Regions from separate parts of the Pseudarthrobacter sp. NCCP-2145 genome, predicted to be linked through region 3. Evidence: predicted binding sites of a transcription regulator. Region 3 holds the regulator's gene; each other region holds the start of a gene.

Region 1 (10,566 bases), on a different contig from region 3:
GCAAGTTTGTGCGACCAGTGGTGATCGAGATCCTCCGGGCCGAGCAGGACGAGGGCCACGGAGTCCTCATCCTCGCGGACGTTATCAACCTCCCAGCGCCACCCCCCATTGTGTTCGATCTGCCACGCAAAGGACCGTCCTGTGGCCTTGTTCTCAAGGGCGCCGGTCGGCAGGGCACGTGCCGTGGACCAGGTAGAGGTGCTGACCTTCTCAACGCCACCACGACCGGGCTGGTTCATGTTGGCCGAGTTGAAATCGGCAAGGTTTTTCTGGCTCCACAACGCCTGGGTCGTCCAGCGGAATTCCGCCAACTGCTCGCCAGTACCGGAGTGCAGCAGCAGGTCCTTCGTCGATTCGCCAGGATAGACGAACGCCCCGGCCGAAAAGGAACTGACCGCCTCAAGGATCACTGGAGTGGCCGATGTGTTCACGACAGTCGTCTTCACGCGGGCGGCTGCCAGCGCGGGCGACGCGGTGAACGTCGTCGTCACCTCCAACCCCGTATGCGGGTCCCGCTGCACGACCTCCAGTTCGGCGGCTCCGTCGTGGACGCTCTCGGCGTGGCTTGCGTAGCGAAGGCGGGAACCCACCCCGGTGTTGGTGAAGCGCGTCGTTGTCCGGGCACGGCCGTCGCCCGTTGCGATGAGTTCGACAATCGGCTGCATGGTACGCGCCACCGCGGAATCCGTGTCACTGACGCCGCTCAGGATCACCGGCAGATCGGTGTCGGCGGTGAAGGTCAGGCGCATTTGGCCCGTGGTCCACTCGAAGCGGAACGGGAGCGGGGCAACGGATTCTTCCGCTTCCTGCTCTGCCACAACCGTGGTGGTTGGCGAGGTCTGCGTGTTGTCCAAACGATGCTCCTTTGCGTCGATCCGCCTAATGCAAGCGTTGATCAAATCCGATTGAAGAACAGCATATGTCCTGACATGAAGTCATGCAAGCGTTGATCATTTTTTAATTGCAAGAAGTTTTCGGGCCGGTTTCGTCCCGCAGGGTGTTCAGACAGCGGGTGTGGGAGGTGCCGTGCTTTCCCTGATGACAAGTCCGTAAGACGGCATGCCGGCCGTGCGGTGCGGCTCTTCGAGTTCCATCAGCAGTTCCAGTGCCGCCACGCCGGCCCAATCAAAATCAAGCCGGTAGGTGGTCAGGGCCGGAACCCAAGCCGCCGCCAGAGGCTCGTCGTCGATCCCTGCGACGCTGATGTCTTCCGGGACCCGCTTGCCCGCTTCGTGGATGCTGCGCATCACGGCGAACGCGAGCTCGTCGTTGGCGCAAAAGATCGCTGTTACGTCGGGGTCGCGCGCCAAGGCCGCGCCTGCCTCGCGGGCGGCAGTGATTGACCAGTCGGTTCTATGGACTTCAGGGACGGAGGCGCCCGCATCAATCAGCGCCTGGCGCCAGGCCGCTTCGCGGATATGTGGTTCCCCGCCGCGGCTTGGGGCGGCGACGTGATGAACTGTCCGGTGGCCAAGCGCGAGCAAGTGATTCGTGACCTCGTACGCCGCCCTCCTGTCATCGACGCGCACATGGGGTACGTCGATGTCGGTTTGGTCGCCATGTATCACCGTGGAGATGGGCAAGGTACCCAGGCTGTCCTTCAGGCGCGCGTCGTAAGTGGTGTAGTCAAGGACGACGACCCCGACGATAGGCTGACCAAGCAGCAGATCCAGAGCCGAGGTGGCGTTTTGCAGGTCTGCAGGGTCGAGGGCGACAATGGCAACGAGGTAGCCGGCCTGGCGTGCCCGGCTTTCGATGTTGGCCAGCATTCGCGTGTAGCCATGCAATGCGGTGTCACGCGTGATGACGCCGACAATCGGCTGCCGCCCCTGCACGAGTGCGCGGGCCGCACCGTTCGGCCGGTAGCCGAGCTTTTTCATCGCGGCCCGGACACGATCCTTCGTCACATCGCGCACCGGAATGTTGCCGGTCAGGACGCGGGAGACGGTAGGCTGCGAAACGCCGGCAACGCGTGCGACATCGGCAATCGTCGGCGGCCTCTTGCGCTCACCAGACATCCCCGTTCCAAAGTCACGCTGGAAAAGTGGCCGTGCTGATTCGTCGGGCGATGGGGCGTCGGCCTGTTGTTCAGGCGCCACCTCAACCAGGCCATGAATACGTTGATCATCCACAACACCAATCATCGCTCATGCAACTGAAATGCGGGTAATTCACGAAGACATTCCGAGAGTCGAGCACTGTTTCATCCGCCGTGTGGATAGCTTGAGCCAGATGCGGCACGCAAAAGGCAGGACGCGGTGGCACGCAACTAGACTCACCAAGCCGCTCCGGAAAACGGCACCGATCAACTACACCTACGTCTCCAATGACCACCGCCTGACTACCTTAGAGGCAAAACAGTCCGCAGTGGCCCTGTACTAAACCTCTTGCGGCAGCTGTTGTAGAACGCCGTCTTGCCCTCCAGAAGGGAACCTCGAAGGGTTGCCTGGAGGATCTTGTTGCGCTGCTCCAAGGCGACTTTCGCCTTCCACGAGTGCGGCCACAGCCTCCTCCCTGATTTCCCGCGGCCTGGGCGGCGTCCTAATTAGCATCTGATCCAGAAGAAAGTCGAAGCCCTTGAGCGTCCCCGAGGCCTCCAACAACAGCTTTGTGGATACAGAATGTAAACCTCCAGCCACGCGGAGTACCTGCCGAGCAGCTCCATGACCCGGGCGCTGATGTCGCCATAGAGCTCGTAGTTGCTGGATTTGGCCACCAGTCCCCATTCCTTCGCGCGGGGTGCGAGTTTGAACCACGGCTCGCCGGTGGCAATGCCCAGGGCCTTCGCCTCGGGGGAGCGGGTGACGGCGCAGCCGTCGTTGTTCGAAAGGACCACCAGCGGCCTGCCCTCCAGCGAGGGATCGAAGGCACGCTCCGCCGAGGCGTAGAAACAGTTCACGTCTACGTGGGCGATCTGCGGCATCTGCCGCATGGGGACGGTTTTGCTCATCGGCAGGCACCCGGACGCCGCCGGCTAGACATGGTGCAGGCACCTCGTGGCCACGCCCCAGATGGTCAGCTCCGAGAGGGCAGGCACTCTGATGTCCGGATACTTTGGATTCTCCGCCTGCAGCACCACGCCTGTGGCTGTAAGGCGCAGGCGCTTCACCGTCAGCTCCCCGTCCAGCACGGCAATCACCACCGAGCCGTCCCGGGGTTCCAGTGCCCTGTTGACGATCAGCTCATCACCGTCGCTGATGCCCGCGCGCTCCATGGAGTCTCCTGTCACGCGGACCACGAACGTGCTGGTGATGTCCTTGATCAGGTGGGCGTTCAGGTCGATCCGGCCATCGAAGTAGTCCTGCGCCGGCGAAGGAAACCCTGCGGCGACGGGAACCGGGGCAATCAGCACTGACAACAACGAGGCGCCCGCATGTATCACGCGGGGACCGATAATAACGCCCACAACACACCTTTATTCGAATATATGTTCGATTACTTCAGTGTAGACCCTGGCCCTGACAATGCCACCCCCGGAGTATCTGGCGTCCCTGCCTCCGGGTGCTTCACTGTGAGGCAGCCACCTTAAAAAGCAGAGTGGTGCTGCCCGGCTGGGCAGCGCCACTCTGCGTCTGGTTGTGGTTAGGTCAGCCGGCGACGGCGGGCCGTGACTCCCGGACCACCGACGGCGTGAACTTCGCCCCGGTATCCGGGAAGGAGGGCACCTGGATGCGGGCGTGGGTGTGGACTTCCTGAACCGTCCGCCGGGTGTGCTCCGCGATCTCTTCCATGGTGGCCACCCACATGCCGTCCATTCCCTTGACCCGTTCAATCAGCTGTTCCAGGGCTACAGCCTTGGAAGGCCGGCCGGAGATGAAGGGATGGTTGGTCAGGACGAAGCAGCTGCCCTGCGCATGGTGCGCCTCCGCCTCCAGCGTCCACATTTCCAGGACCTTCGCCGGGCTCTCGATGACGCCGCTGCCGGTGACGCCCGGGTAGAACGCGTACTGCTCCCAGTCGTCCAGCGCCCAGTCCACCGGAATCTCCACAATGTCCCGGGAGTCGCCCGGGGCGACGCTGAAGCGGTAGGGGGCATCGCCGTCGAGCAGGCTTGAATCGTAGAGGAAGCCGCGGTCCGCCAGGAGCGCCGGGGAGTGCCAGTTCAGTTCCCACCACGGCGCCCGGTAGCCCACCGGTTCCACCCCGGCTGCCTTGGCCAGCGCCTCCAGGCCGCGGTCGATGTAACGTGCCTCCGTCTCGGCGTCGATACCCTGCATGGGCTCGTGCAGGTAGCCGTGGTGGGCCACCTCATGCCCCGCGTCCACGATGCGCCGGACCGTGTCCGGATAGCACTCGGCGGTGAAGCCGGGGACGAAGAACGTGGCACGGATGTCCTGCCGCTGGAGGATCTGCAGCAGCCGGGGGACTGCCACCTTGGGCCCGTAGGACTGGTGGGTCATCAGGGACATCCGGCTGGTGCTCTTGGGATCGTGGGCGATGGTGCAGGATTCGGCGTCGACGTCGAAGGTGAAGGAGGCTGCCGCCTGCTTGCCCTCGGGCCAGGTGATCGGGTGGGCGGAATCGGGGAATGCGTCAATGGTCATGTCAGGTGTTCCTAGGTTAGAGGCCGGCCGGGGCGCTGGGCCGGGCAGGGATTCCGGCCAGGGCCGGGGAGGGCTGGGCGTCGGCGCCGGCAGCCGGAGCGGATTCGAGGAACTTGCGGTGGACCCTCGGGCCCAGGATGGCGTAGCTCGTGGCGCTCGCCAGCCCGCCGGCCAGCCAGGACAGGTCCCAGCCGCCCAGGGCCACGGCGATGGGGCCCTGCATGGCGGGAACGAGGCCGTACATAAACAGCCAGGTGGCGAAGATGCCGACCAGGAGGGAGGTGACTCCCGCCCAGTTGACGCCGGGCAGCCGCTTGGTCCCGACGCCGTCGAACAGCCGTGCGGGGTTGCCGGGCCAGCGCTTCTCGATCCAGAAGTAGTGCACCAGCATCACGCCGCCCCAGGCGGCCACCCAGGCCACCAGTCCGATGAGCCAGGCGTCCAGCACCGCTGCGAAGTCCTCCTGGAAGATGAAGAAGACGACGGCGATGAGCGAGAAGACGCCGACGAACAGGTTCAGCTTGCGGCGGCTGATGGTGATGTCCAGTGACTGGGTGGCCACCGAAAAGGTGTAGATGTTCAGGATGTTGGTGGCGATGGGGCCGTGCAGCACCATCAGCAGGACGGGCAGGGCGAGGACGCCGAAGTTCTGGACGATGAGCTTCCCGGGATCGATTTCACCGCTGTTGGTGGCCAGGCTCGCACCCAGCACGCCGAGCCAGACGACCGGGATGAACTGGCCCAGGACGGACGCCAGGTAGACCTTCTTCTTGGGGACCTCGGTGCTGACGAAGCGGGAGTAATCGGCGGCGTACGTGAACCAGGTGATGCCCCAGCCGATGCCGATGGCCGTCATGACGGCGCTCATGGCCGCGATCCGCTCGGAGCCTTCCAGGATGTTGCCCGCGGGGCCGGCGTAGGCCCAGTCGATCTTCATGCCGAACCAGGCAACAGCGGACATAACGGCCAGAATGATGATGGTGGGCGGGACGGTCCACTTTTCAAAGGCGGCGATCGCCTTGTAGCCAAACCAGGCGATGGCCACCTGGGTGGCCATGATGGCCGTTGCGACGCCGATCTTCCAGGCGTAGTTCTGCGCCGTGGGATCCACCCAGCCGAGCGTTCCGAACAGCGCCATCACCAGGTCCAGGATGATCCAGGTGTTGACGGCGCACCAGCCGATCACCAGGAGGGCCTGGATGCTTGCGGGGAGGTAGTTTCCGCGCCGGCCGAAGGCTGCCCGGGCCAGAACCATGCCGGTGGCGCCGGTCTTCTGGCCCAGCAGGACGAAGCAGCCAAAGAGCAGCATGCCGATCAGGTTGCCGAGGACCAGGACGATGACGGTATCCGCGAAACCCAGCCCCAGGTGGATTCCGAGGGCGCCCAATACCCAGTTGATGGGGGCCAGGTTGGCGCCGGCCCAGATCCAGAACTGGCCTGAAACCTTGTGCGTGCGCTGGGACTCGGGAATGGGCTGGAGCCAGGCTTCGCAGTCCTCGGCCGGCGCCATTGCCGGCCCAGACTGCTTCGTGGAGAGGTTGTCTTGCATGGGGAAAGCCTCCAGTAAGTGAAAGGGATAGATCCAGATTATGTGGCTCATGCCACAACCACCACATACAATGTGTCGTGAAGATTCACCTTCTACTTGACGGAGTGTCATGCCCATACGGCTGCAGGATGTTTTGAAACATTCCACCCTCACCCCGGCGGACCCCGTAATACGCGCGGCGGCGGCGATTGCGGCCCAAACGCAGCTGCGCTGGATCCACTCCAGTGAAGTTTTGGACATCGCACCGTTACTTGGCGGCGGAGAACTGCTGCTCACCGGCGGCCAGGCCCTGGCCGCGGCAACGGACAAGCGGCGCATCGGCTACATCTGGGAGCTGGCGGAGCGTGGAGTAGCTGCATTGGCCATCGAGACGGGCGTGGCCCTGCCGTCCATTCCGTCCTCCATGGTGGGAGCAGCCGAAGCCGCAGGGCTTCCCCTGATCGAGCTGCGCAAGGTGGTGCCCTTCGTAGGCGTGATGGAGGCCATCAACTCGTTGCTGGTGAGCGAATCTGCCGCGCACCTGCAGCAGGCTGACCGGGCAAGCCATGCCATGGCGGTGGAGCTGGCCCACGGCGGCAGCCTTGACCGGATCCTGGCCGTCCTCGCCGACGCCACCGGCGCGGAAGTTGTCCTGACATCCAACGCGGGTGCTCCGCTGGCAAGCGCACTGCCTGCCGGCCATGCCGCGGATGCCGGGCCTGCTCCGGCGGGGGACGCCGACCAGGACCGGGCACGCACTACCCATATTGATGTGTCCGTACGGGGCATACCGTCGGCGCGACTAAGCCTCCACACGCTGGAGGGAGGAGACATGAACCTGGCAAGGATTGCCGGGAACCGGTCAGTGGACATTCTGGCGCTGGCCCTGCTGCAGCGCATGCCGCCCGGCCTGAAGGAGATGGCGGGTGCCGCGCTGATCCGCGCCGTTGATTCCGGTACGCAGAACTGGAGGCTCCAACAGCTCGCACCGGCTGCGGGGATTCCCCCGGCCGCGCAGCTGGTGGCGGTTGTGATCCGTTCCCCCGGCTCCCGGCAGCTCCGAACCACGGTGGAACAGCTGCTGGACCGGGTGGGCCGGCACAGTGCCAGCTATGCGGATAACGAGGAGCTGCTGGCGCTTGCGGCGTTGCGGACCGGTAAGGCGCAGGAGGACAGGAGCGAGATCCTGGCCGGGCTCCGGACGCTCGAGCTGCCCGAGGGCAGCATCAGCGCGGTAGGCCCGGTGGCCGCCGGGATTTCGTCGGCACCCTGGTCGCTGGCAGAGGCGCGGCTGACGCTGGATATTGGAGCCCGTGATGAGCTGCGCCCGTCCGGGGCGCGGCTGGCCGGTGGAGCGCTCGACGCGGAGGCGTTTGCGGTGGAACGGATGGCCTTCCATGCCCTGGATGCGGCCAGGCGCGAGGACTTTGTCCGCCAGCAGTTGGGGTCCGTCCTTGACTACGATGCGCAGCGCCGCTCGCAGTTGGCCGAGACGCTGCGGGTATGGGTGGACTCCGGCTGCAACACCGCACAGGCTGCGCGGGAGCTGCACCTGGAGCGGCAGTCCATGCACCAGCGGCTGCAACGGATCTTCTCCCTGTGCGGCGGCGACCCCCGCAGCACCGGCCGCCTTGCCGCCCTCCACCTGGCCAGCCGCCTCGCCGCCCTGCACTCCGACTAGGCCCCAACCCTCTCTTCCTTAATGCCCCTTCCCCGGCGATCCTCTCTCACCTAACGTCGGGTTCCGGGAAACCCTCTCGCAGTTAATGCGCGTTTTGGGCGGACGCTCTCTCACCCCTCGGAAACCTAACCGCGGGCCTGTGGATAACTTCTGCAGCCTTGAGCCGGATCGGGGCAGAATGCCAGCATGCAAAAGCAGGATTCCCTGCCCCTGCCGTTGGCAGCGGCTCCCTTCACCTTCAGCTCAGCCATGTCTTCCGGCGTCCCGTTAAGCAGGCTCCGCCGCAAGGATGTGATCAATGTGAGCCGCGGCCTCTACCGTCCGGCGGGCTGGGATTTTGACCTGGAAGGCGCGGCCAGGGCGTTGTCCGCGGCGTCGCCGGGAGCCTGGATCTCGCATGTGACCGCGGCACGGCTTCGATGCCAACTGCTGCCGCCATGGCTGGCGGATTCGTCAGAGCTGCATCTGAGCAAGCCGAGGTCGCTGCCATCGGTCCGCCGGAAGGGCGTGATCGGCCATACCGTGCTGGCACGTGAGGATGAGACTGAACTTGTCGACGGCATCCGCCTGAGCACCCGGTCCCGCACGTGGCTTGATGTGGCCCGCATCCTGCCGCTCCACGACCTGGTGAGCATGGGGGACCAACTCATCCGCATGCCACGGATGGATTTCGAGGGAAGGGCACAGCCCTACGACACCATAGCGGGCCTTCGCGCGCTTGTAGCCCGCCACCCGAACCTCCAGGGCATCGTCCGCGCCCGCGAAGCGCTGGATCTGATGCGGGTGGGGGCTGACTCCGCGCCCGAATCGCTCCTTCGCTTGGCAATCGCCGACGCCGGGCTCCCGGAGCCCGAACTCCAGGTGCCGTTGCGCGCAGGAGACGCGCGGTCGCCGTCGGCCGATCTCGGCTACCGTCATCGCCGCCTTGCCATCCAGTACGACGGCGACCATCACCTCGGTGACGCACAGATCCTGAGCGACAGGAGACGGGACAAGGCCTTCGAATCAGCCGGCTGGACGGTTCTCATCTTCGATAAGGACGATCTTGCTGACGAGTTTCAGCGCGCAGTGCAGGGGATCAAACGGGCACTCCGGAACGGTTGGCTTGACCACCCCCAGGCGTCGGGGTTTGCCGGCGGGGCCTGAGCATCAAGGGACTTCTGGGCAATGACGACGGCGGTGCTTAAGGCCGTGGCGCCCCCTCACCAGGGTGAGAGAGCGCCACGTAAAAACCAGCATCAGGTGAGAGAGCGTCACGCAAAAGCCGGCGTTAGGTGAGAGAGCGTCGCAGGGGGCTACCGGAGGACCACCGTGCGGTTGCCCTGCAGGATGACCCGGCCCTCGCAGTGCCACCGCACCGCGTTGGACAGGGCCTTGCACTCGGTGTCACGGCCGGCGGCCACCAGGTCCTCGGGCCCGTAGGTGTGGTCCACCTCTACGGTCTGCTGGGAAATGATGGGCCCCTCGTCCAGCTCGCTGTTGACGTAGTGCGCGGTGGCACCCACGGTCTTGACGCCGCGCGCGTACGCCTGGTGGTACGGCTTGGCGCCCTTGAAACTGGGCAGGAACGAGTGGTGGATGTTGATCGCCTTGCCGTCCAGCTTCCGGGTCAGGTTGTCGCTGAGTACCTGCATGTACCGGGCCAGCACCACAAGCTCCACATCGAACTCGTCCACCAGTTCCAGCAGCCGCGCCTCGGCCGCAGGCTTGGTGTCAGCCGTGACCGGCACATGGAAGAACGGGATCCCGTGCCACTCCACCAGGGCCTGGTGGTCGGTGTGGTTGGACACCACGGCCACCACGTCCACGGGCAGTTCGCCGATGCGTGCCCGGAACAGCAGGTCGTTAAGGCAGTGCCCGAACTTGGACACCATGATCAGCACCCGCCGCTTGGAGCCGTGCGGCTCCAGCCTCCAGCGCATCCCGAAACGCTCGGCAACCGGCCCAAACGCGGCCCGCAGCGTGTCCGCGGTGGAGGCATCGCCGTCGGACGCGAAATGCACCCGCATGAAGAAGTGCCCTTCGCTGCGTTCGCCGAACTGCTGGTTGTCGATGATGTCGCAGCCGTGCTCCAGCAGGAAGCCGGACACGGCGTGGACGATGCCCGGCGACTCGCTGCAGTCCAGCGTGAGGACATGCTCCACGGTGGTCACCGGCGCGGACAGGGAAGTTTCAGTCTCAATGGCGGTCATGGTTCAGCACTCGATCACATTCACGGCGAGTCCTCCTCGGGAGGTTTCCTTGTACTTGGTTTTCATGTCGGCGCCGGTTTCGCGCATCGTCTTGATGGCTTTGTCCAGGGACACCTTGTGGCTGCCGTCGCCGTGCAGGGCAAGGCGGGCGGCGTTGATGGCCTTGACGCTGGCGATCGCGTTGCGTTCGATGCAGGGGATCTGCACCAGCCCGCCCACGGGGTCGCACGTCAGGCCGAGGTTGTGTTCAATGCCCACCTCGGCGGCGTTCTCCACCTGGGCGGGCGTGCCGCCCAGGACCTCGCAGAGCCCGGCGGCGGCCATGGAGCAGGCGGAGCCCACCTCGCCCTGGCAGCCCACCTCGGCACCGGAGATGGAGGCGTTGATCTTGAACAGGATTCCGACGGCGGCCGCCGCCAGCAGGAAGCGGACCACGCCGTCGTCGTTGGCGCCGGGGACAAACTTCACGTAGTAGTGCAGCACCGCCGGGACGATGCCCGCCGCGCCGTTGGTGGGCGCCGTGACGATGCGCCCGCCGGCGGCGTTTTCCTCGTTCACGGCCAGCGCGAACAGGTTCACCCATTCCATGGCCCGGAGCGGATCGGTCACGCCGGTGTCCGC
Region 2 (10,566 bases), on a different contig from region 3:
GATGATGGGCCTTCAGCCAGGCAGACTGGTAGGTGGGCACGGCAAAGGCGGCGCCGTGGGCTTTGCAGAATCCGAAGCTTCCGAAGGCCTTCAGCGTTCCCCAGACGTTGTCCACTACCTCCGGCTGGTACCCCTTTTTCCTGGCCGCTGTGCGGAAGAATTCCTCCACTCCCAGTTCGAGTGCCTCGTTTCCCAGGGCGCGGCGGAATTCGTCGGCCCGTGCCAGGCCGCAGCCGGTCATGACATCAAAGGTCCGCAGTATCTGTTCGTGGAAGACGGTGACGCCATGGGTTTCCGCCAGCACCGGTTTCAGGTCAGGATGAGGATAGACCTCGGGCGCGAAGCCGTGACGGTGTTCCAGGAAGGGCCGGACCATGTCCGACTTCATGGGGCCCGGGCGGAACAGGGAGATGTCGATGATGAGGTCGTTGAACTCACGGGGGGCCATCTTGCCGATCAGTTCCCGCTGGCCGGGTGATTCAATCTGGAAACAGCCCAGGGTGTGGGTGCTTCTGATGAGTTCAAATGTGGCCTTGTCATCAAGGGGAACGGCGTTCAGGTCGATATGGCCGTTCTCCGCAATGTAGTCAGGACCGCTTCCGCCCGGACCTGACGGATGCCGGCCGGCGGCCACCACCTCCTCCTTGGACGGGTGGATGCGGATGACCTCACGGACGGCAAACGCCATGGCGCTCTGCATGCGGACTCCCAGGACGTCCAGTTTGAGCATGCCCATGGGATCCATGTCGTGCTTATCGAACTGGCTCATGGGCAGGCCCAGCCCGCTGGGCTGCACCGGGGTGCGGTCCAGGAGGGTGGCGTCACCGAGGATGACGCCACACGGATGCATGGAAATATGGCGGGGCAGCCGGTCAAGCCGTTCCGTCAGGTCAACCAGCAGGTCAAGCTGTTGGTTGCCGTCCACTTCCCGTTGTTCCACCCGGCCGGCAAATTCCCGGAGTTCAGGCTTTTCCTGCAGGGCATCACGGAATTTCCGGGCTGAGAAACGCCACAGCTGCTTGGCGATCTCCCCCACCTCGTCGCCGTCCATGCCCAGCGCCATGCCGGCATCCCGCACGGCACCCCTGGCCCGGTAACCGTTCTGCATGCTCATCAGGGTGACCCGTTCGGACCCGAAACGCTTGAAAATGCGGTGGTAGACGTTGTGCCGCTCAGCGCTTTCAACGTCAATATCGATGTCCGGAAGGGTGGCCCGGTCCCGCGACAGGAACCGTTCAAAGATGAGGTCGTGCTGCAGGGGGTTCACCTGGCTGACATCAATCAGGTAATTGACCAGGCTGGAGGCGCCTGATCCCCTGGCTGCCGCACGCACCCCCATCTCCTGGATCATTCGTGACACTTCTGCAACTGTCAGGAAATAGGAGGAAAAACCGAGGTTGCGGATGATGCCCAGTTCATGGTCCAGCCGGGATCGCATCTTCTCTCCGGCAGCACCGTTGATCCCCGGAAAGCGGCGGCTGATACCGGCCTGGCACCGTCGCACCAGTTCAACGTGTGGATCCTGGCTGATCCCCAGGACTGAGGCTTCGGGCACAACCGGCTGCTTCCAGCCCATGTCCGTTTCCGGATCAATTCGGCAGCGGTCCGCGAGCGCCTCGGTCTGCGCCATCAGCTGTTTCAGGTCCGCGGCACCATATCCTGCCGCTGAAATGATCTCCTTGCCCAGCCGGAGCATTTCCGGGGAGGATTTCAGCCACCCCTGCCCGGTTGGCTGCAGCAGCGGTTCATCCGCAAGTTCGGGAAGGGATTTCAGGGTGCGGGCTGAGTCGAGCACATCGGCGGTGGGCGCGCCGTCTGCGGCGCAGTACCTGGCTGCGTTGGTCAGGACAGCCGGAACCTGATGCTCTTCGGCAAGCTTGAGCATCCGGACCGCGTGGGCGGTACTCAACGGCTTTCCCGGAGCGCTGAGCTGCGTCACGATCTCGGCCACCAGCGTGCCTGGGGGCATTGCATCCAGCCATTGCTTGAATAGTGTGCGGGGGCGAAGGTAACGGCGCCCTCCCATGGCCCGTCCGACGTCGGAATCAGGCCCCAGCAGGACAGTCAATACCGGTTTCAGGGTTTGCGGATCGAGGGTGCGGGACGCCAGCTCGGCCCGGGTGACGGCCACCGGGACAGTTCCACCGGCTTTTCCCGTGGTGCGGGCGTGGGCATCGGAAATCAGCCTGCACAGGGCGCGGTAGCCTGACCCGTTGTTGTGGCCCCGGGCCAGTACCACCACCCTGCCCGCCAGCTGCGTGCGGTGGTCGCCGTCGTCGTCGAATACCGCAAGGTCAACCCCAACGATGGGATCGATGCCCGCTGCCATGCACGCCTTGAGGTGCTTGATGGTCCCGTACAACCCGTCCCTGTCCGTACAGGCGAGCGCGGTTGCGCCGTCAGCGGCTGCTGCCTGCGCCAGTTCCTCGGGCCAGGAAACGCCGTAGTGGGCGCTGAATGCTGTGGAAACGTGAAGATGGGTGAAACTCATGCTGTCCTGGGCCGGAGTGCGTCATGGATGCGCAGGAGCCGCCACCTGCCGCTGCGGATATGCCGGGTGAGGTCGAGGGTCAGCGGCTCAGCGGCTTGGGCACCCCGCACCGGGGCGGAAGGCAACACCTGGACCCGCCAGATCTCATGGTCCACCACTCCGGGGCCACTGCCCAGCGGTGCGCGGGTTTCTTCAGCCCACCATTGCCGGCGCTCGTACCAGCGCACCGGTTCCGCGCAGACTGCATAGGACCGTCCAGCCCACAGCAGGCCGATGGGTTCGCCGCCCGCAGTGCAGTCGACGTCCACGGATTCGCTGAACATACCCATGGACCCTCCCGGAGTGGATGTAGCTGAAAGTATTCGAACACATATTCGAATATAACCAGTCTACCCCTGCCCTGAACGGGAGCATAGATGGGCTGCGGGAGGGACAAAGAGATTGGCCGGGAAGGGTGGACGGACCGATCGGCAGGGAGCAGGATTGTGCCATGAAAACCCAAGACGCACTTCTGAAGCAGGCAAGCATCACAGCCCAGGATTCCACCGTGGTGGCCACGTTCGATATAGACGGCACCATCCCGGATTCCGGCGCCTACGTGGTGGGGCTGATGGGGGCCACCCCCGACTATTCCTCGCAGCGGAGGTTGTGTATTGAGTTCATGAACGGGAAGGCCATTGCCTTCTATTCCTTTAACCGCGAACAGGGAGTCGAGGAGGACTACGACCTGTCCGGGGTAACCCATTCAGAGAACACCATCACCGGCAGCTTTCCCCTTGCCGCCCTGAACGGCCTGGGCAAGGGACACCTCATGTCAGCCTTCAGCGAGGCGGAGGGCAGGGAATACCAGCACGGCGTTCCCGTGGAGGAACACCTGTAACCAGGCCCGCAGGGCGGGAGGTCAGCTGTTCTCTTTGTGGACCTTCAGTTCCAGTTCGATGAACCCGGAGATCATGGCCCTGTACGTGGACTCGACGATGTCCGGGTCGATGTCCTTCTTTTCCGCGGCTGAGCGGACGTGTTCAATGATCCGCTCCACCCGGCCAGGGGCGCGGACTTCGGCGTCGTCACCCTTGAGTGTTCCGGCGATGCGGATCAGCCGTTCGCGGCGGGCGATGAGGGTGACAATCTGTTCATCCACCTCGTCAACAGCAACACGGACGGCAGCGAGCTGTTCCTTGTCGGCCAAAGCATCTCTATCGTTTCCTTGAATTGTCGCCATCGTCTGACAGTATCGAAGCATGCAGCCAAGAGTCGACTTCATTTCGCTGGGCGTCCGCAGTGTTGCCGCGTCCCGGGCTTTCTATGTTGACGGGCTTGGCTGGCCTGTCCACCGGGAAGTTCCCGGCGACGTGGTGTTCATCCAGGTGAACCACGGGCTGGTGCTGTCCCTGTGGGACGTGCGCCAGATGCAGGCCGACGCCGGCGTCACCGCGTCCGGAGCTGTCCCCTGCATCACGCTGAGCCACAACCTTCCCGGCACGGAGGACGTGGACCGCGTGATGGAGGAGGCCGCCGCCGCGGGAGCGGAGATCATCGCCGAGCCCATCACCCAGCCGTGGGGCGGCTACAGCGGCTACTTCGCGGACCCGGACGGTTTCCGCTGGGAGGTGGCGTACAACCCCACCTGGGCAGTGGACGACGACGGCGCGGTCACCGTTTAGCCCTCCCCCAGGGTTTGGCCCGGGCTGCTCACAGGGCCGGCTGCTAGAAGAGCGCTTCAACGGGCCGGATCAGTTCCGGCCCGTTGTTCCTGACGTTGCCGACCTCTTTCCCTACGGATTCCACCTGCCAGTCGGCGGCTACGTCCTTGACCCCTGCCCGTACCAGGTCCACGAGTCCGGCCGGATCGTCGGCCTGGGGGTCCAGCCAGGCCTGCATCGTGGCTTTGTCCATGGGAAGGGGTACCCGGTCATGGAGTGCCGTGAGTTTGCCGAACACCGTGGACTCGCTGCCCGGCGGGGGCGTGTCCGTGGTCAGGATGGACGTTGAGAGCAGCCACCCGCCCGGCTCCCCTGCCGGCCAGGAGGGATCCTTCCACCACTCATAGAGCCCCGCGAACACCAGGCCATGGCCAACGCCCGGGTGCACGTAGTACGGCTGCTTGGACTTTCCGGGCCCCTGCTTCCACTCGTAGTAGCCGTCTGCCGGGACAGCGCAACGGCGGGACTGCATGGCTTTCCGGAACGCCGGTTTCTCAAGGACGGACTCGCTGCGGGCGTTGATCATCCGCGAGCCGATGCCAGGGTCCTTGGCCCAGGACGGGACCAGTCCCCAGCGGGCGGCGTGGAGCTGGCGGACGTGCCTGTTCCCGGACTCGCCGTCCACCAGGCGTTCCAGGACGATGGGGACCGGGTCCGTCGGCGCCACATTCCACGACGGCGGGATGCTGACCTCGTCCTCAAGTTCGGCGTCGAACTCGGCAAGGAGGTCCCCCACGGCGCGTGCCATCACGTAACGTCCACACATGGCTCCAGCATGCCATCGGCGGCAGGAGCTGTCATCCGCGGGGGTGCGGCCGGCCCGGAAGCGGGGGAATACCGGACTGCACGCTACCGTTACAGGAACGAAACCGTTATCAAGCACAGAGGAGAGCTCCGTGGACTTCACTCCCGAATCCGGCACTATCACCATGTTTTCCACCACCTGGTGCGGCTACTGCAACCGGCTGAAGAAGCAGCTTGACGCCCAGGGTATCGGCTACACCGAGATCAACATCGAGGAAGTGGAAGGCACCGCCGAACTCGTGGAGCAGCTGAACGGTGGAAACCAGACCGTGCCCACCGTCCTCTTCCCGGACGGCACTGCTGCCACCAACCCGTCAGCCGCCGAGGTCAAGCAGCGCCTCGCAGCCTAGCCCTTTCACAACGGGACCGGCATTTCCACTGTTGGTCCCGTTGTGCTGCCTGGCAGTCAATGGGCCGGTTATGCCCCAAGGCTGCTGAACACAGCGGTTTTGAGGGTGGCATGGTCCGCGTACACGGACAGAAGGGCATCCTCCACCGCTGCGACGTCCACACCAGGCACAAGGTCGTCCACCGCCCCTGCCGTGGCAGGGTCCCAGTCCAGCCCCAGGGCAGCGTAGCTGTCGGTCAGCACTTTGCGGATCGGCGCCGAGTTTTCCACCACGATCACCGAACTGAACAGCCACCCGCCGGCCACCACCCGCTGGGCGGTGCCCACCAGTTTCACCCGGTGTGCGCCGTCAGCCGGGTCCGTGCCGTGCACGCTGAACTCCCCGGGGCAGTATTCCCCCGGAATCTCGCCCACGGCCGCCTGCACGCCGACACGGCGGAGGGCGTCCGCAAAAAGCTCCCCGAAGTACCCAAACCTTGTCTTGGAACCGGCGATGGCGTCCGGATCGGGTTCAATGTGGTCCACCACCAGGGTTCCCTCGTGATAGGCGGCCGCCCGTCCCCCTGCCCGGCGGACCAGGGGTTCGAAGCCGTTGGCACGGCATGCCTTCGCAGCGGCGTCGAATCCCGGCAGGCGGGTGTCACGCTGGCCGAACGCGACCGTGGGGGCGGGCCGGTACAGACGCAGCGTGGGACCGATATCCCCGCTTTTTGCCCTGGCCAGCAATTCCAGGCCGAACTCCAGGTCCCGGCCGGCGCCCAGCGTCTTTTCCTGCCGCACCACAGTCAGGGTGCGGGGCCCCGGACCGCCGTCGTTCATATTGCTAAGCTCCCTTATGGTCATTCTGCAATTCCTCGTTGTCGCCGCCGCCTTCGCAGCGATCGACGCCATCTGGCTCAAGCTGATGAACCCCTTTTACCGCAGCCACATCGGCGAACTGCTGGCGGACAAACCACACCTAGGTTACGCCGTGGCGTTCTACGTCATTTACATCGCCGGAATTGTGTTCTTTGCCCTCCGGCCGGCGCTCGACGGCGGCAGCTGGCTGGCGGCCCTGGGTTACGGCGCGGCGCTGGGCGCCTTCGCCTACGCCACCTATGACCTCACCAACGCAGCCACCCTCAAAGTGTGGCCGCTGCAGCTCATTGTCGTGGACATGCTGTGGGGCGCCGTGCTGACTGGCCTGTCAACACTCGCGGGCTGGCTGGTTTTCCACGCCCGCACCTGACGCCCGCGCCGGCAACGGCTGCAGCCTGGGCACGTCGCTGTCAGAGGCCGCGCCGGCCTGCCCAGAGGCCATGCAGCAACGGAACCACTGAACCGGCCATAAGGATGCCGCCCAGGACGGCGTCGTCAGCCCGCAAGATGGCGCCGGCGATGAGCAGGGCGGCAAATACCAGGGCGGAAGCAGAGCGCCGGGTGGAGCGGTCCAGCCGGGCGATGCGCCGTTCAAGGCGGGGATTTGCGACGGCGAGCGAACCTTCCTCGAGCCGGCCGGCCAGCGCATCCAGGCGTTTCGGCAGGCGCAGCGCGGTTGCCGCGGCGTCGAGGGCCTGCTGTGCCACGTCCTCCACGATGTTGCCGCGCTCGTCGCGCAGGAGCCGCGCAGCATACGGTTCCACGGAATCCCAGAGATTGAAACGCTCATCGAGCGAGGAGCACACCCCCGAGGTCAGCGACATCGCCCGGATGATGAGCAGGAAGTTTTCCGGGAGCTGGAACGGCAGCGAGCGGACAACATCGCCGAATTCCACCGCGAAGTCACGGAACTCCCTCGGATCCACCTCCCGGAGCTCGGCGAACCCCATCCCGCCGAAGCGGGCGAAGAGGTGCGTCATGGCGCGTTCCATCTCCACCGTGTCGGCTGACGGCGCCAGCACGCCGACGTCGTTGATCGCCGCCACCAGCCCACTGCCGTCGCGCGCGGCGGCCGCAATCAGCAACTTCCGGAGTCCGCTGCGGGTGGAGGCGGTAATCTCGCCCATCATGCCGAAATCAATGAACGTCAGCTTCCACGGGCGGTCGCCGGCCGCTGCTCTGACGGGGGTGACGAAGATATTCCCGGGGTGCGGGTCGGCGTGGAAGAAGCCGTTGGTGAACATCTGGTCGAACATGACGGCGGCGAACACCGGAGCCACCTCGGCCGGGTCGATGCCCGCCGCCCTGAGCGCCCCTGCCTCCGTGATCTTGATGGCCGTGACGTCTTCAAGGGTGAGCACGCGGCGGGTGCTCCGCTCCCAGGCAATGCCGGGCACGCAGACCCTGCCGTCGTCGGAAAAATCGGCGGCAAAGCGTTCGGAATTCGCCGCCTCGTGCAGGTAGTCGATCTCCTCGAAACTGGTCTGCGCAAACTCCTCCACCAGGGCCGGCATATTGGCGCGGCTGGACACCAGGCGAATGCGGCTGAGCCAGCCGCCCACCTTGCGCAGGGCTGCAAGGTCGACGTCGACAATCGCGTCGATGCCCGGACGCTGCACCTTGAGCACCACATCGGTGAACCCGGTGTCGGCCGCATCCGTTGAACGAAGGCGTGCCCGGTGCGCCTGCCCCAGCGACGCGGCAGCGATCGGTACGTCCTCCACGAAAGCGAACACCTGGTCCAGCGGAGCGCCCAACTCCTCCTCGGCCAAAGCGCGGATCGAAGGAAACGGAACGGGCGGCACCTCGTCCTGGAGGCCCTCAAGCTCCCTGGTGATCTCCGGCGGCAGGATATCGAGCCTGGAGGAAAGGAACTGTCCCACCTTGATCATCAAGCCGCCCAGCTCCACGGCCAGTCCATGGAAGCGCCGGGCGAAGCGCTGCATCCTCCGCGGCCGCGTACGCTCCGCGACCCGGGCAAGTCCGATCCGCGGAAGGAACAGTTCAAACCACCACGTCACCGCCAGGTTCCAGGCCGCAAAGCGCAGGATCCGGCGGTAGCGGGCACGGGTGTCCCCGGCGCCCGCGGCCGGAGCGGCACGATGCAGGCGGACAGACGCCACCCGGGTCAATCCTGGGCGAGGATCGCGTAGAGCCGGCGCCGTGCGTCGTCGAGTACCGCCACGGCCTGCTGCACCTGGTCCGGCGAGCCCGTGCGGCCCACCTGGGCTGCAGCCTGCGCGAGCTCCACCCCCGCTTTGGGCAGGGATCCAAAGCTGCCGGCGTGCGAGCCCGGCGTGTCCCAGGGCGTTGCCCCGCGGTCCTGCGCAACTTCCTCCCGGCCGGCCTCGGTCAGCGAATAGATCTTGCGGCCGTTGGACTCCTCGGCGCTGATGCTGCCCTCGTCCGCGAGCAGTTGCAGGGTGGGGTAGACGGAACCGGCGCTCGGCTTCCAGCTGCCGCCGCTGCGCTCCTCGATCTCGCGGATGATCTGGTAGCCGTGCATCGGCCGCTCAGCAAGAAGCGCCAGCACTGCCGACCTCACCTCGCCCTTGCCGGCACGGGTTCCGGCGCGTTTTTCGAACCGGGAGCGCAGCTCCTCGACGGCCTGCCACATGCCGTCGATGTTGCTCCCGCCGAATCCGGCTGCCGGGTATGAACCACGCATGATGATCTCCTCTGTAAACCGCCAACGATATACAACGATACATCCATCGGGCCCGCAGGAGTTGCCGCCATATGGCGGCGTTCTGGGAACGCTGAGAGGTGCTTCGGATCGGTGACCGGGTGCACGCGCCTGCCATGTCTGGTAATTGCATTAATCGAAACTGATTTCCGTACAACCCTTCATTGTCACGGGTTCTGCGCCGGAGGAGACTTGGGGCGACGGCATCCCATCCCGGACCGCCCGCGGGGCCACCCGGCTGCGGGGCCTCACAGTTACCCTGCAGCGGCTTGGTGGATCGATGAGCTCCATGGCACCCCTCCCAAAGGCCGCTCAGCGGCCGTGCCATCTCCTGCCCCTGGTGGCTATCGCACTGATTGGATTCCTCGGCGGGTGCCAGTATGAGTCCGACGGCGTCTCCCTCCCGTCCGCCAGTACTTCGACTACGGAGTCTCGCACCGTTCCGCCGACGCCAGAGAGTGACGACACTCGTAGGGTCTCACCGCTGCCGGAGAATGGTGACATCGCTGCCGGCACATACCTCGTCCTCGCCACCGGCTTCACGGCGCCTTTCCAGATCACCGTCCCAGACGGCTGGTCGGTTACCGACGGCGAAGGCCTGGCCAAGGACGACCCGGATCACCCGGATGAATGGGGGGTCTTCGTAGGTTGGTGGCCCGCCCATTATGTGCCGACAGACGCATGCGCCTGGCAGGACGCGCTCGTCAAAGTCGATCCGTCGGCTCAGGCCTTCGTCGACGCGGTAAGGGCTCAAACGTCAACGGTGAGTACTCCTCCCGTCGAGGTCTTGCCGGGCGATTACTCCGGCTTCGAGTTCGACCACTCGGTCGAGGGCGACGTGGACATAACAGCCTGCGACCGCGACAAGTTCTGTGTCCACTCATCACTCTCAAACGAATGCACACGCTGGTACTCCAGCGCCGCTGAACGCGAAACCTACCGGGTGGTCGACATGAACGGCCAGCGCAGCGTGATCTGGGTGGTCCAGTTCCACGAGTCGATCAATCCGGAGCTGACGAGGGAGGCAGGCGCCGTCTTCGACTCGATCGTGTTCAGGTCCAACAAATAACCGGCTGATACGGTACTCGATCCGCCCGCTGGCGCCGACTCCTTCTCTAAGCCCATCTGGGTGTCTCCTAGCCTCAGAGTCTCGAGACCCTAGTGTTTCGAGGCATATGGGTTGAGGGACACCTCGGACGGATGGGAGATAACTCTCATAGTTCGTCAGCGACATTCGGACTGACTCCCTTGTGAGAATCTGGCAGAGGAGGACTCCGTCGTGGTGGGCGGGGAACTTTCTGGGGACTCCCGGACACTATTAGGTATGGAACAGCTGGGGGAAACAGATGCGGAACTGTGGGATAGGTGCAGACAGGGAGACGCAGACGCGCTAGGCGGGCTGTTTGACCGCCATGCAGATGCTGTCTTCCGGTACTGCCTGAGCCGGACCGGGTCATGGCAGGATGCCGAAGACATCGTCTCTGTCACGTTCCTCGAGGCGTGGCGGCAGCGCACCCGGCTCACGCTGGAACGGAAGTCAATCCTTCCTTGGCTTCTGGGCGTGGCTACCAACTCAGTACGGAACCGAGCCCGGTCTGTGCGCCGCCACGAGCAGTTCCTCAGGCAGCTGCCACACGCTGCTGTGGAACCCGATCATTCGTCTTCAATCGCAGAC
Region 3 (10,566 bases):
GTTCCGGCCGTGACGCGGAGATGGCCCGGGATCCCGACGTCCCGGATCAGCACCCCGGCCTCCAGCAGTTCCTGCCAGACCCGGTGCGGGTTCTCAAGTCCGCCGAAAAAGACGTAGTTGGAGTCGGACGCCGCCGGCTTGAGGCCCATGCGCGTCAGCTCCGACACGATGCGGTCCCGCTGCTTTTTGATGTCTTCCACATCCGCCATCAGCGCCTCGCGGTGCCGGAGGGCGGCCAGCGCGGTGGCCTGCGTGATGGCGGAGAGGTGGTACGGCAGCCGGACCAGGCGCAGCGCATCGGCGACTTCGGGTGCTGCAGCCATGTAGCCCAGGCGTGCCCCCGCCAGCGCGAAGGCCTTGCTCATGGTCCTGGACACGATCAACCGCTCCCGGCCGGGCAGCAACGTCAGCGCGCTGGGCGTCCCGTCGTGGGCGAACTCATGGTAGGCCTCATCCACAATGACGATGGTCTGGCTTGCTTCACCGGCCTCGTAGACGGCCTCCACGACGTCCAGCCCCAGCCCCGTCCCCGTGGGGTTGTTGGGGGAACAGAGGAAGACGATGTTGGGCTGCAGTTCCTTGACCTGCCGCGCTGCGGATTCAGCGCTGAGGCCGTAGCCTTCGGCGCGCTCACCGACGATGTATTCGGTGTCCGTTCCACTGGCCAGCAGCGGGTACATGGAGTACGTGGGCGGAAAGCCGAGCGCTGTGCGTCCGGGGCCGCCGAAGGCCTGGAGGATTTGCTGGAGCACCTCGTTGGAGCCGTTCGCGGCCCAGAGGTTGGTCTCGTCCAATCCGTGGCCGAGGTATTCCGCCAGCGCTTTCCGCAGTTCCGTGAACTCGCGGTCCGGGTAGCGGTTGAGCCCGGCGGCGGCCTCGGACACCGCCGCGCTGATGGCGGCCCGCACGTCCGCCGGAACACCATGGGTGTTCTCGTTGACGTTGAGAAGGATTGGGACGTCCAGCTGCGGCGCACCGTAAGGGGTAAGCCCGCGGAGGTTGCTGCGGAGGGGAAGCCGGTTCAGGCGTTCTAGCTGGTCATTCACCTGAACAGTTTAGTGCCCGTGCCGGGTGCCGGAAAATGTGACGGCATCCTGTTCGCCCTCGGCATGTGCCGGATCAGCCGGCGGGGACGAACAGCTGCTGCCCGGGGAAGACCGCACCTGCGGACAGGTTGTTCAGCTGCACGATGTCCGCCACAACATCGCGTGCGTCGCGCTCCGGCGCAACGGTGGCCGCGATGCCCCACAGTGACTGGCCGGGCTGGACCGTCACGGTGACCGCGGACGTTGTCTCAAGGTCCGCAGCAGAGTCGGAGGCTTTCGCCGGGGAGTTGAAGAAGCCTGCCAGTGAGAGCAGCAGGGCGGCCAGGAGCACCAGGGGAATCCCGATCAGCACGATGCGGCCGCGGCGGGTCAACCGCAGGGGCGGAAGGGCTGCCGGCCGTTCCGGCTGCCGCTCTTCAGGCCGGGAGAGAAGTTGCCGCACTGAGAGCAGCTGTGGACGTGAACCCCGCGAAACAGATGTAGCTGACATGAACTGAGCCCTCCTGGACCATACTGTGCTGCCCGGATGTTCTGCTCCGCGCCCCTCTGGGGGCTTCCCGGTGCCATCTTCGAATGGCCGGGGTTCGCAGTAGAACATATATTCGAACTTTGCTTTCTCTGTTTTAGCACCTACCAACGAACATTGTCGAGACTCGCTAGAACAAATGTTTGAAAAAGCAGTGTGGCTGGCCTAGTTTTGAACGAAAGAACAACCACCCGGACAGTCGATCAGCAGGGTCTGACATTATGGGGCGGGATCCTCCAGGGCCTGGCCGTGGAGGGGCCGGCGGACACCGAAAGGCATTGGCGAATATGGCAGCAGCAGCCGCCGGGGGCAGGGCAACCGCGCAACCGAAGAGGACCGCCAAGGGCCTGACGCCACGGCAGAAAAAAATCCTCGAAACCATCCAGCGCTCCGTCAATGAGAACGGTTACCCCCCGTCCATGCGGGAGATCGGTGACACGGTGGGGCTGGCCAGCCTTTCAAGTGTCACGCACCAGCTGGCCCAGCTGGAGAAACTCGGCTACCTCCGCCGTGACCCGAAGCGTCCGCGCGCCATGGAAGTCCTCATGCCCCTGACCCTGGACGGCGGTGCGGCCAAGCCAAGCAGCCAGCCATCAGCCGGACTTCCAGCCGGCGGTGCCACCGTCACGGAGCTGCCTACGGCCCTGGACACCGCGATGGTCCCGCTCGTTGGCCGCATCGCTGCTGGTGGTCCCATCCTTGCCGACCAGCAGGTGGAGGACGTTATGCCGCTCCCCCGGCAGCTGGTGGGCCAGGGCGAACTGTTCATGCTCAAGGTGGCCGGCGATTCGATGGTGGACGCAGCCATCTGTGATGGCGACTGGGTGGTGGTCCGCCGCCAGGCGGACGCGGCCAACGGGGACATCGTCGCTGCCCTCCTTGATGACGAGGCCACTGTGAAGACGTTCCGGCAGCGTGACGGCCACACCTGGCTGCTCCCCCAGAACACCCAGTACGAGCCCATCCTCGGGGACCACGCCACCATCATGGGCAAGGTCGTGTCTGTGCTCCGCTCGCTGTAGCCGCCCGCTCCTGGCCCCAGGCAGGGCCAGCCCACAACACAGTCAGTCCGAGGCACATTCGGCCGTGCGCTGCGCTGGCCGGATCCACCTAGGGCAGATCCGGCCCTGCGCAGTGCCGGCTTCCCGGAGCCCCGGCATGTGAAGGGACGTCAGGCGTTCTCCCCGGCCAGCCTCTCCAGTGCGGCGATTGCCGTCTTCCGGTCCGTTGTGGACCAGAACGGCGGCAGCGCTCCCCGGAGGAACCCGGCGTAGCGCTCGGTGGCGAGCCTGGAGTCAAGTACTGCCACCACCCCCTTGTCCCCGGTAGAGCGGATCAAGCGGCCTGCGCCCTGGGCGAGCCGGATGGCGGCATGGGTGGCCGAGACCGACATGAAGCCGTTTCCGCCGGCCTGCGCCACGGCGCGGGAGCGCGCCGTCATGAGGGGATCGTCCGGCCGCGGAAAGGGAATCCGGTCTATCACCACAAGCCGGCATGAACCGCCCGGAACATCCACGCCCTGCCACAGGGACATGGTTCCGAAAAGGCAGGTGTCTGGCTCGTCGGCAAACTGCTTCACCAGTGCGGTCATGGTGGAGTCGCCCTGGCAGAGAACCGTCATGTCCAGCTTTGGGCGCAGGGCCTCGGCGGCTTCCTCTGCGGCTCGCCGGGAAGAAAACAGGCACAGTGCGCCGCCGCCGGAAGCGCGGATCAGGGACTCGAGCTCGTCCAGCGCCTCCGGGGATGCGCCCCTGCCGGGCTTCGGCAGGTGCCCGGCCACATAGAGGATGCCCTGTTTGGGGTAGTCGAACGGCGAGCCCACGTCCACGCCCTTCCAGCGGGGAGCACCCTCACCCACCAGGCCCAGTCCGCCGGCGGCGGGTTCAAATGCTGAACCGATGGCCAGCGTGGCGGAGGTCAGCACAACGGTGTGTCCGGCGAACAGGCCTTCCCGCAGCCTCCCGGCCACCGAGAGGGGCGCAATGTTGATCAACGCCGGCGCTGTGTCATCCGGCGGGGAGAACCCCTGTGCGGGGTCAAAGGAGCTGGCGCGGGAAAACCACACGACTTCGCGGTTCTCCCGGGCTGCGAGGAGCCGTTCGCAAAGTTCCAGGATGAGCATCAGGCGGGACCGCGCAAGCTGCCGGCCGCCGTCGGGCGTTGTATTGCTGTCACCCTTCGAATCCGAGAGGGCGGCCCGGCAGGCGTCGCGCAACTGGTCCACGCAATCCAGCTGTTCGTCATTCAGTCCGTTGGGCAGCAGTCCGTTCGGTACGCCGGCAAGGGCGAGCTCCAGGTTGGCGGCCGCGGCGTTGAGGGCGTCAACGGTGATGGCGGTGTGCTTGCGGGCACCGGCGGCCGCGGCGTGCACCATGGCCACCGAGAGCTGGCCGGACACTGCACCGGTAACCCTGTCCTGGAGTTCGTGCGCCTCGTCCACCACCACCACGTCATACTCGGGCAGGACCGCCAGCCCCTCAAAGGCGCTGACTGCAAGCATGGCGTGGTTCGTGACCACAACGTCGGCCTCGGCAGCGTCCTGGCGGGCAAGTTCGCTGAAGCACTCTGCTGCCATGGGGCACTTTTGGGCGCCCAGGCATTCCATGGACGTCACGGATACCTGGCGCCAAGCCCGGTCCGTGACACCCGGCAGGAGCTCGTCCCGGTCACCCGTGGCGGTCTTCTCCGCCCACTCCCGCAGCCGCACCACTTCCTTGCCGAGCTGGGACGAGGGGCCGCCCACGGCTGCCGCGAAGTGCGGGACGCTGGTGTCCTCGCCCAGGCTGAACAGCTGGCCTTCCGACGGTTCCTCGCTCGGGAAGCCGCCTTCCAGCTTGTGCCTGCAAACATAGTTGGACCGCCCCTTGACCAGGGCCACTTTGACAGGCCGGTCCAGGGCAGGAGTTATGGCCTTGAGCAGCCGGGGCAGGTCCCGGCCCACGATCTGGGTCTGAAGAGCAAGCGTGGCCGTGGACACGAGCGCAGGCTTGTTGCTTTCCAGGGCGTGCGCAATGAGGGGTATCAGGTAGGCCAGTGACTTTCCGGTGCCCGTGCCTGCCTGGACCAGGAGGTGGTCCCCCGTTCCCAGCGCACGGGCCACCTGCCTGGCCATCTCATGCTGGCCCGCACGGCTTTGCCCGCCCATGCCGGCAACGGCCCGGTCGAGCAGTTCGATCACGAACTGCTCGCCGGCCGCTTCCGTGGCTTCCGGCGCCACGAGGTCAGTCATTGCTGACGAAGGGTTCCAGTTCGGCCGCAAAGCCTTCACGGACCATCACCACGGCCCGCGTGCCTTGCTCCACGTGGTCCACGCTGATGATCTCGGCGTCGGACTCGTGGAGTTTGCTGACCAGGTCTCCGCGGTCGTACGGGATGAGCAGCTCCAGCTTGACGCTTGGCCTGGGAATGGCGTCGCTGATGGCCTTCAGCAGCTCCGCGATGCCCTGCCCCGTGCGGGCGGACACCACCACATGCCGCGGCTCGCGCTGCCTGAGCCGTTCCACCACAAAGGGGTCAGCGGCGTCGGCCTTGTTGAGCACGATGATTTCGGGCACCTTGCGGGCATCCACTTCGCTGAAGACCTTGCGGACGGCAGCGATCTGACCCTCAGGGTCAGGGTGCGAAACGTCCACCACGTGGAGGATCAGGTCTGCGTCGGCAACTTCCTCCAGCGTGGAGCGGAACGCCTCCACCAGTTGCGTGGGCAGGGACCGGACGAAGCCCACGGTGTCCGCGAGCGTGTACCCCAGTCCGTCCGCGGTTTCCGCCTTCCGGACAGTCGGGTCCAGGGTGGCGAACAAAGCGTTCTCCACCAGGACTCCGGCGTCGGTCAGGCGGTTGAGCAGCGAGGACTTGCCCGCGTTGGTGTAGCCGGCGATCGCCACGGACGGCACGGCATTACGACGGCGGTTGGCCCGCTTGGTCTCGCGGGCCGGCTTCATTGCGGCGATCTCCCGCCGCAGCTTGGCCATCCGGGTGCGGATGCGACGGCGGTCCAGCTCGATCTTCGTTTCACCGGGACCGCGCGAGCCCATGCCGGCGGCGGCACCGCCCACCTGGCCGCCTGCCTGGCGGGACATCGACTCGCCCCAACCACGAAGGCGTGGCAGGAGGTATTCGAGCTGCGCCAGCTCCACCTGGGCTTTGCCCTCGCGGCTCTTGGCGTGCTGGGCGAAGATATCCAGGATCAGGGCTGTCCGGTCGATGACCTTGACCTTGACGATATCCTCCAGGCCTCGGCGCTGGGAGGGTGCAAGCTCGGCATCCACCACCACGGTGTCCGCGCCGGTGGACATCACGATGTCCCGAAGCTCAAGCGCCTTGCCCGAGCCCAGGAATGTCCCCGGGTCCGGCTTGTCCCGGCGCTGGACCAGTCCGTCAAGGACCTCGGAGCCGGCTGTTTCCGCAAGGGCGGCGAGTTCCCGGAGCGAGTTCTCGGCGTCGGCCAGGGTGCCTTCGGACCAGAGCCCTGCCAGGACCACCCGCTCAAGGCGCAGCTGGCGGTACTCGACCTCGGTGACGTCTTCCAGTTCGGTGGACAGTCCTGCGGTACGGCGCAAGGCGCGCCGTTCCTCAAGGTCCTGCTGGTCGCCGTCGTACGTTGAATGTTCTTCGTCCAGGCGGGAAATTGCCTGGGCTTTGCCGAACACTGCCTTTCCGTCGCTGCCCTTCCCGTCGCCGTTTTGCGTGCCGGGGTTCCTGGCAGGTACGTCCTTGGAGAGAATCCGGTCGATGACAGCCTGGATTTCCTCGGGACTCATGTCCTGGGCGGCTGGATCTGATCCGGTGTTGGGCTGGCTGGTCATGGTCTCCTTTGAAGATTCGGCAGTTCCAGAATAGTGCCGATTGCTGGTGGTGGGGGAAGTATTCGCGCTGGGCTGACTGCCTGCGGTCATCCACGCCTCCTGGCATGCTGGGCCGGTGCCGCGGAGGGCGGCGCCGGCAGACGTGCCACGTACGGATACGCGGCGGAAGGAAAGCAGCCGGAAACGGCGATAAGTTCAGCGGGAGGCTGACTTTCGAGTGTGGTCCGGCGACCGGAGCAAACGGGATCCGCTTGGTCCGGTGCACGCAGCGGAAGGGTCGAAAGACCGGCGTCGCTGGTGGGACGTGCTGCCGCTGGAGGGCAGGCTTCGGGACGGGCGTGGCCCGTGCCGGTTACTCGAAGATCAGGAACATGCCCTCCAGCGTAGCAGAGCGCCCTGCCCGCGGTTTCCCTTTACGCTGCAAGGGGAACTACTCTGGCCAGTTATGGAGTCCGCACATTATTTCAGCGCAACACCCGCCGGCCCTTTTACCCGCAAGCCCCTGACTGTTGAGCTGGCAGGGGAAACGCGCAGGCTGCAGACTTCCTCCGGCATCTTCAGCCCCGACGGGATCGATAAAGGCACGGCCATCCTGCTTACCGAGGTGCCCGCTCCGGCGCCGCAGGGAAACCTCCTGGACATCGGCTGCGGCTGGGGGCCGATTGCCCTGACCATGGCCCTTAGGGCACCGTCCGCCCGGGTCTACGCGGTGGACGTCAACGAGCGCTGCATCGCGCTGACAAACGAGAACGCCGCAGCCCTGGGGCTGGCCAACGTTACTGCCAGCACCCCTGACGCGGTAGACCCCGACTTGCGTTTCGACACGATCTGGTCCAATCCGCCCATCCGGATCGGCAAGGACGAACTGCACTCCCTGCTGAAACTATGGCTGCCCCGCCTGGCTCCGGGCGGAACCGCCTGGCTGGTGGTGCAGAAGAACCTGGGGGCGGACTCGCTGCAGCGGTGGCTTGCAGCTGAGCTGGACGAATCGTTCATCGTCAGCCGGGAAGCGACCTCGAAGTCGTTCCGGATCCTCAAGGTCAGGAAAGCGTCCCGGTTGCCACAATGACTGCCGGCCCGCTGAGCTCGACGTGTTCGTGGCCTGCGGGACCAGCGAAGAACTTCACTCCCACGATGCCCCCGGGGACGTGGACCCGCCAGGAGTCCGGGGCTTCCGCCCCAGCCCAGTGGCGGATGGCCACAGCGGCGGCGCAGGCACCCGTTCCGCAAGACTGGGTCTCCCCCACGCCGCGTTCATGCACCCGCATGGTCACGGATCCGACGCCGTCGTGCACCAGCGGCTCGGACGGGACCACGAATTCCACGTTGGTCCCGTTGGCGGGGACGGGGTCCACCACGGGAGCGGTGAACAGCCGCGTTCCGGCAAGTTCGGAAAGCTCGGCGAGGGCAACAACGGTGTGCGGGTTGCCCATGCTGACGGACAGGGCAGGGCGGGGAACTTCCAGGCCTTCGGCGGTCACCAGTGAATCCATGGCCTTGGCCGTAGCTTCCCCGGGGAAGATGAACTCCCACGGCCCCATGTCCACGGCGTAGTCGTCACCCGTGCGCACCACGGTCTTGATCCCGGCGCGGGTGCCGATGGCCAGGGCGCCGCCGTCGGGCAGTTCGATCAGGCCCTCGGTCCGGAGGAAATGGACAAACACGCGGACGCCGTTGCCGCACATTTCGGACAGCGAGCCATCGCCGTTGCGGTAGTCCATGAACCACTCAGCGTCAGGGTCGGCGGCCAGCAGCTCGCGGCCCTCCGGAAGCAAGCGCGACGGGACCGCCCGGATGAGGCCGTCCCCGCCGATCCCCCGGTGCCGGTCGCACAGGGCGGCCACGGCGTCGGCACTGATGGTGTGGACGCCCTCTGGATCAGCCACCAGGACGAAGTCATTGCCGGTGCCGTGCCCCTTGGAGAAGCGGAGCCCGCTCAGGGTGCGCAAGGCCGGCTCGGTGGTTTCTGCGAGGCTTGTGTCCATGGTTCCAAGGGTACCGGCCGGGCGGTGAAGCGCTAAAAACGGGAGAGCGCCGCCGCTCTGTCCACCAGGGCCGGATCCTGCCAGTCCAGCCAGTGGATGCGCGGATCGGCCCGGAACCAGGTGAGCTGGCGCCGGGCGAACTGCCGGGTGGCCACGATGGTGGCCTCCGCGGCCTCGGGAACGGTCCATTCGCCGTCGATAACCCGCAGGAACTGTGAGTATCCCAGGGCGCGGGGGGCGGTCTTTCCCTGCCGCAGCCCGCGGGCGTCCAGCCGTTGGACTTCGGCGGGCAGGCCGGCGTCAACCATGCGGTGGACGCGTCCGGCGAGCCGGTCCCGAAGCACCTCGCGGTCCACTGCCAGGCCGATCTGGACGGCAGGCTGGAAGTACTCGCGCTGCGGCATGAAGGAGCTGAACGGCCGCCCGGTGAGCTGATGGACTTCCAGGGCCCGGATGATCCGCCGGTCATCCGAGAGCCTGCCGGCGGACACAGGGTCCACCTTCCGCAGCCGTTTTAGCAGCACTGCGGTCCCCTGCGCAGCGAGTTCGGCTTCCAGCCGTTGCCGCACCAGCGGATCAGTCCCCGGGAACTCAAGGACGTCCAGCGCGGCCCGCACGTAGAGGCCGGACCCGCCGGCCAGGATGGCGCGCTTGCCGCGGCCGTGGATGTCCGAGATGAGTTCGCGGGCCTGCTGCTGGAACTGCGACACGCTGGCTTCCTGGGTTACCTCCAGGATGTCCAGCAGGTGGTGGGGAACTCCCCTGCGTTCAGCGTCCGTGATTTTTGCGGTGCCGATGTCCATGCCGCGGTAGAACTGCATGGCGTCGGCGTTGATGACTTCGCCGCCGAGTTCAAGGGCAAGGCTGACGGCGAGGTCTGACTTGCCGGACCCTGTGGGGCCAACGACGGCGATGACAGGCGGTGCGCCCACCGGTCAGCGCGTGCGGACAGGCAAGGAGGGCATGCCCAGCGAAACGCCCTTGCCGCCTGCCCCTGCCCCGGGCGTGGGTGCTCCGCAGGAATCTGCCTGCGACCTGTCCCAGGCGTCGCCCGCCCGGGAACGCCGGAGGCTGTAATCCTCCAGGGCCGGATCGGCGACGAGGTGGAATGCCGCGGCCTCGGTGATGGTCACCGTGACCAGGTCTCCCGGCCGGGGAGCGGGAGCACCCTCAGGGACCGAGAAGTGCACCAGCCGCTGGTCCTGCGAACGGCCGGACAGACGGTGCGTCTCGCCTGCCTTCCGTCCGGACTGCGCCGTCACCATAACCTCAACGCGGCGGCCGAGCTGGAGCCGGTTCTCCTCTGCCGCAATCCGGTCCTGGAGGGCAGTCAGGCGTTCGAACCGTTCCTGGACCACTGCCTTGGGAAGCTGGTCCGGCAGGTCAGCGGCAGGGGTTCCGGGGCGCTTGGAGTACTGGAACGTGAAGGCGGTGGCGAAGCGTGACTTCTCCACAACATCCAGCGTCGCCTGGAAGTCCTCTTCGGTTTCGCCGGGGAATCCCACAATGATGTCGGTGGAGATCGCCGCGTGCGGGATCTTTTCGCGCACTTTGTCCAGGATCCCCAGGAACTTGCTGGACCGGTAGGAACGCCGCATGTCCCGAAGAACCTTGTCCGACCCCGACTGCAGCGGCATGTGCAGCTGCGGCATCACATTGGGGGTCTCGGCCATGGCGTCAATGACGTCGTCGGTGAAAGCGGCTGGGTGTGGGCTTGTGAAGCGGACCCGCTCCAGGCCTTCGATGTCCCCGCAGGCCCGGAGGAGCTTGGAGAATGCCTGGCGGTCGCCGAACTCGACACCGTAGGAGTTGACGTTCTGGCCCAGGAGTGTGACCTCGATGGCGCCGTCTTCCACCAGGGCCTGGATCTCCGCCAGGATGTCTCCCGGCCTGCGGTCTTTCTCTTTTCCGCGGAGGGCGGGCACGATGCAGAAAGTGCAGGTGTTGTTGCAGCCGACGGAGATCGATACCCAGCCTGAGTAGACGGAGTCCCTCTTGGTGGGAAGCGTGGAGGGGAAGACGTCCAGCGACTCGAGGATTTCAAGCTGTGCCTCGTTGTTGTGCCGGGCGCGGTCCAGCAGGGCGGGCAGGGCGCCGACATTATGGGTGCCAAAAACGGCGTCCACCCACGGGGCCTTCTTCAGGATGGTTTCCCTGTCCTTCTGCGCGAGGCAGCCGCCCACAGCAATCTGCATGCCGGGGTT

Evidence for each region. The regulator LexA, encoded in region 3, represses DNA repair genes until DNA is damaged. The targets are predictions, from matches to a motif close to TCGAACANNTGTTCGA.
Region 1: the regulator LexA is predicted to act here: its motif matches at 3,420-3,435, upstream of NFU08_RS03315 (LexA family transcriptional regulator).
Region 2: the regulator LexA is predicted to act here: its motif matches at 2,854-2,869, upstream of NFU08_RS19275 (DUF6504 family protein).

The regions. Positions count from the first base shown of each region.
Region 1 covers NZ_BRCG01000003.1:68,431-78,996, forward strand. Annotated here, with positions in the region: gene NFU08_RS03300 (glycoside hydrolase family 36 protein) at 1-854, opposite strand, end outside; gene NFU08_RS03305 (LacI family DNA-binding transcriptional regulator) at 1,002-2,132, opposite strand; partial or broken gene NFU08_RS03310 (DNA polymerase V subunit UmuC) at 2,624-2,932, opposite strand; gene NFU08_RS03315 (LexA family transcriptional regulator) at 2,975-3,406, opposite strand; gene NFU08_RS03320 (polysaccharide deacetylase) at 3,588-4,544, opposite strand; gene NFU08_RS03325 (cytosine permease) at 4,561-6,093, opposite strand; gene NFU08_RS03330 (PucR family transcriptional regulator) at 6,203-7,753, shown strand; gene NFU08_RS03335 (DUF559 domain-containing protein) at 7,940-8,899, shown strand; gene purU (formyltetrahydrofolate deformylase) at 9,049-9,945, opposite strand; gene NFU08_RS03345 (L-serine ammonia-lyase) at 9,949-10,566, opposite strand, start outside.
Region 2 covers NZ_BRCG01000029.1:7,420-17,985, reverse strand. Annotated here, with positions in the region: gene NFU08_RS19280 (DNA polymerase III subunit alpha) at 1-2,491, opposite strand, end outside; gene NFU08_RS19275 (DUF6504 family protein) at 2,488-2,820, opposite strand; gene NFU08_RS19270 (hypothetical protein) at 2,982-3,371, shown strand; gene NFU08_RS19265 (chorismate mutase) at 3,393-3,713, opposite strand; gene NFU08_RS19260 (VOC family protein) at 3,733-4,155, shown strand; gene NFU08_RS19255 (SOS response-associated peptidase) at 4,199-4,960, opposite strand; gene NFU08_RS19250 (mycoredoxin) at 5,091-5,348, shown strand; gene NFU08_RS19245 (biotin/lipoate A/B protein ligase family protein) at 5,417-6,190, opposite strand; gene NFU08_RS19240 (DUF2177 family protein) at 6,183-6,575, shown strand; gene NFU08_RS19235 (AarF/ABC1/UbiB kinase family protein) at 6,616-8,328, opposite strand; gene NFU08_RS19230 (PadR family transcriptional regulator) at 8,334-8,873, opposite strand; gene NFU08_RS19225 (hypothetical protein) at 9,172-9,960, shown strand; gene NFU08_RS19220 (RNA polymerase sigma factor) at 10,216-10,566, shown strand, end outside.
Region 3 covers NZ_BRCG01000021.1:35,352-45,917, forward strand. Annotated here, with positions in the region: gene NFU08_RS16665 (histidinol-phosphate transaminase) at 1-1,046, opposite strand, end outside; gene NFU08_RS16670 (LysM peptidoglycan-binding domain-containing protein) at 1,120-1,536, opposite strand; gene lexA (transcriptional repressor LexA) at 1,860-2,594, shown strand; gene NFU08_RS16680 (ATP-dependent DNA helicase) at 2,744-4,801, opposite strand; gene hflX (GTPase HflX) at 4,794-6,377, opposite strand; gene NFU08_RS16690 (class I SAM-dependent methyltransferase) at 6,823-7,446, shown strand; gene dapF (diaminopimelate epimerase) at 7,418-8,362, opposite strand; gene miaA (tRNA (adenosine(37)-N6)-dimethylallyltransferase MiaA) at 8,395-9,294, opposite strand; gene miaB (tRNA (N6-isopentenyl adenosine(37)-C2)-methylthiotransferase MiaB) at 9,298-10,566, opposite strand, start outside.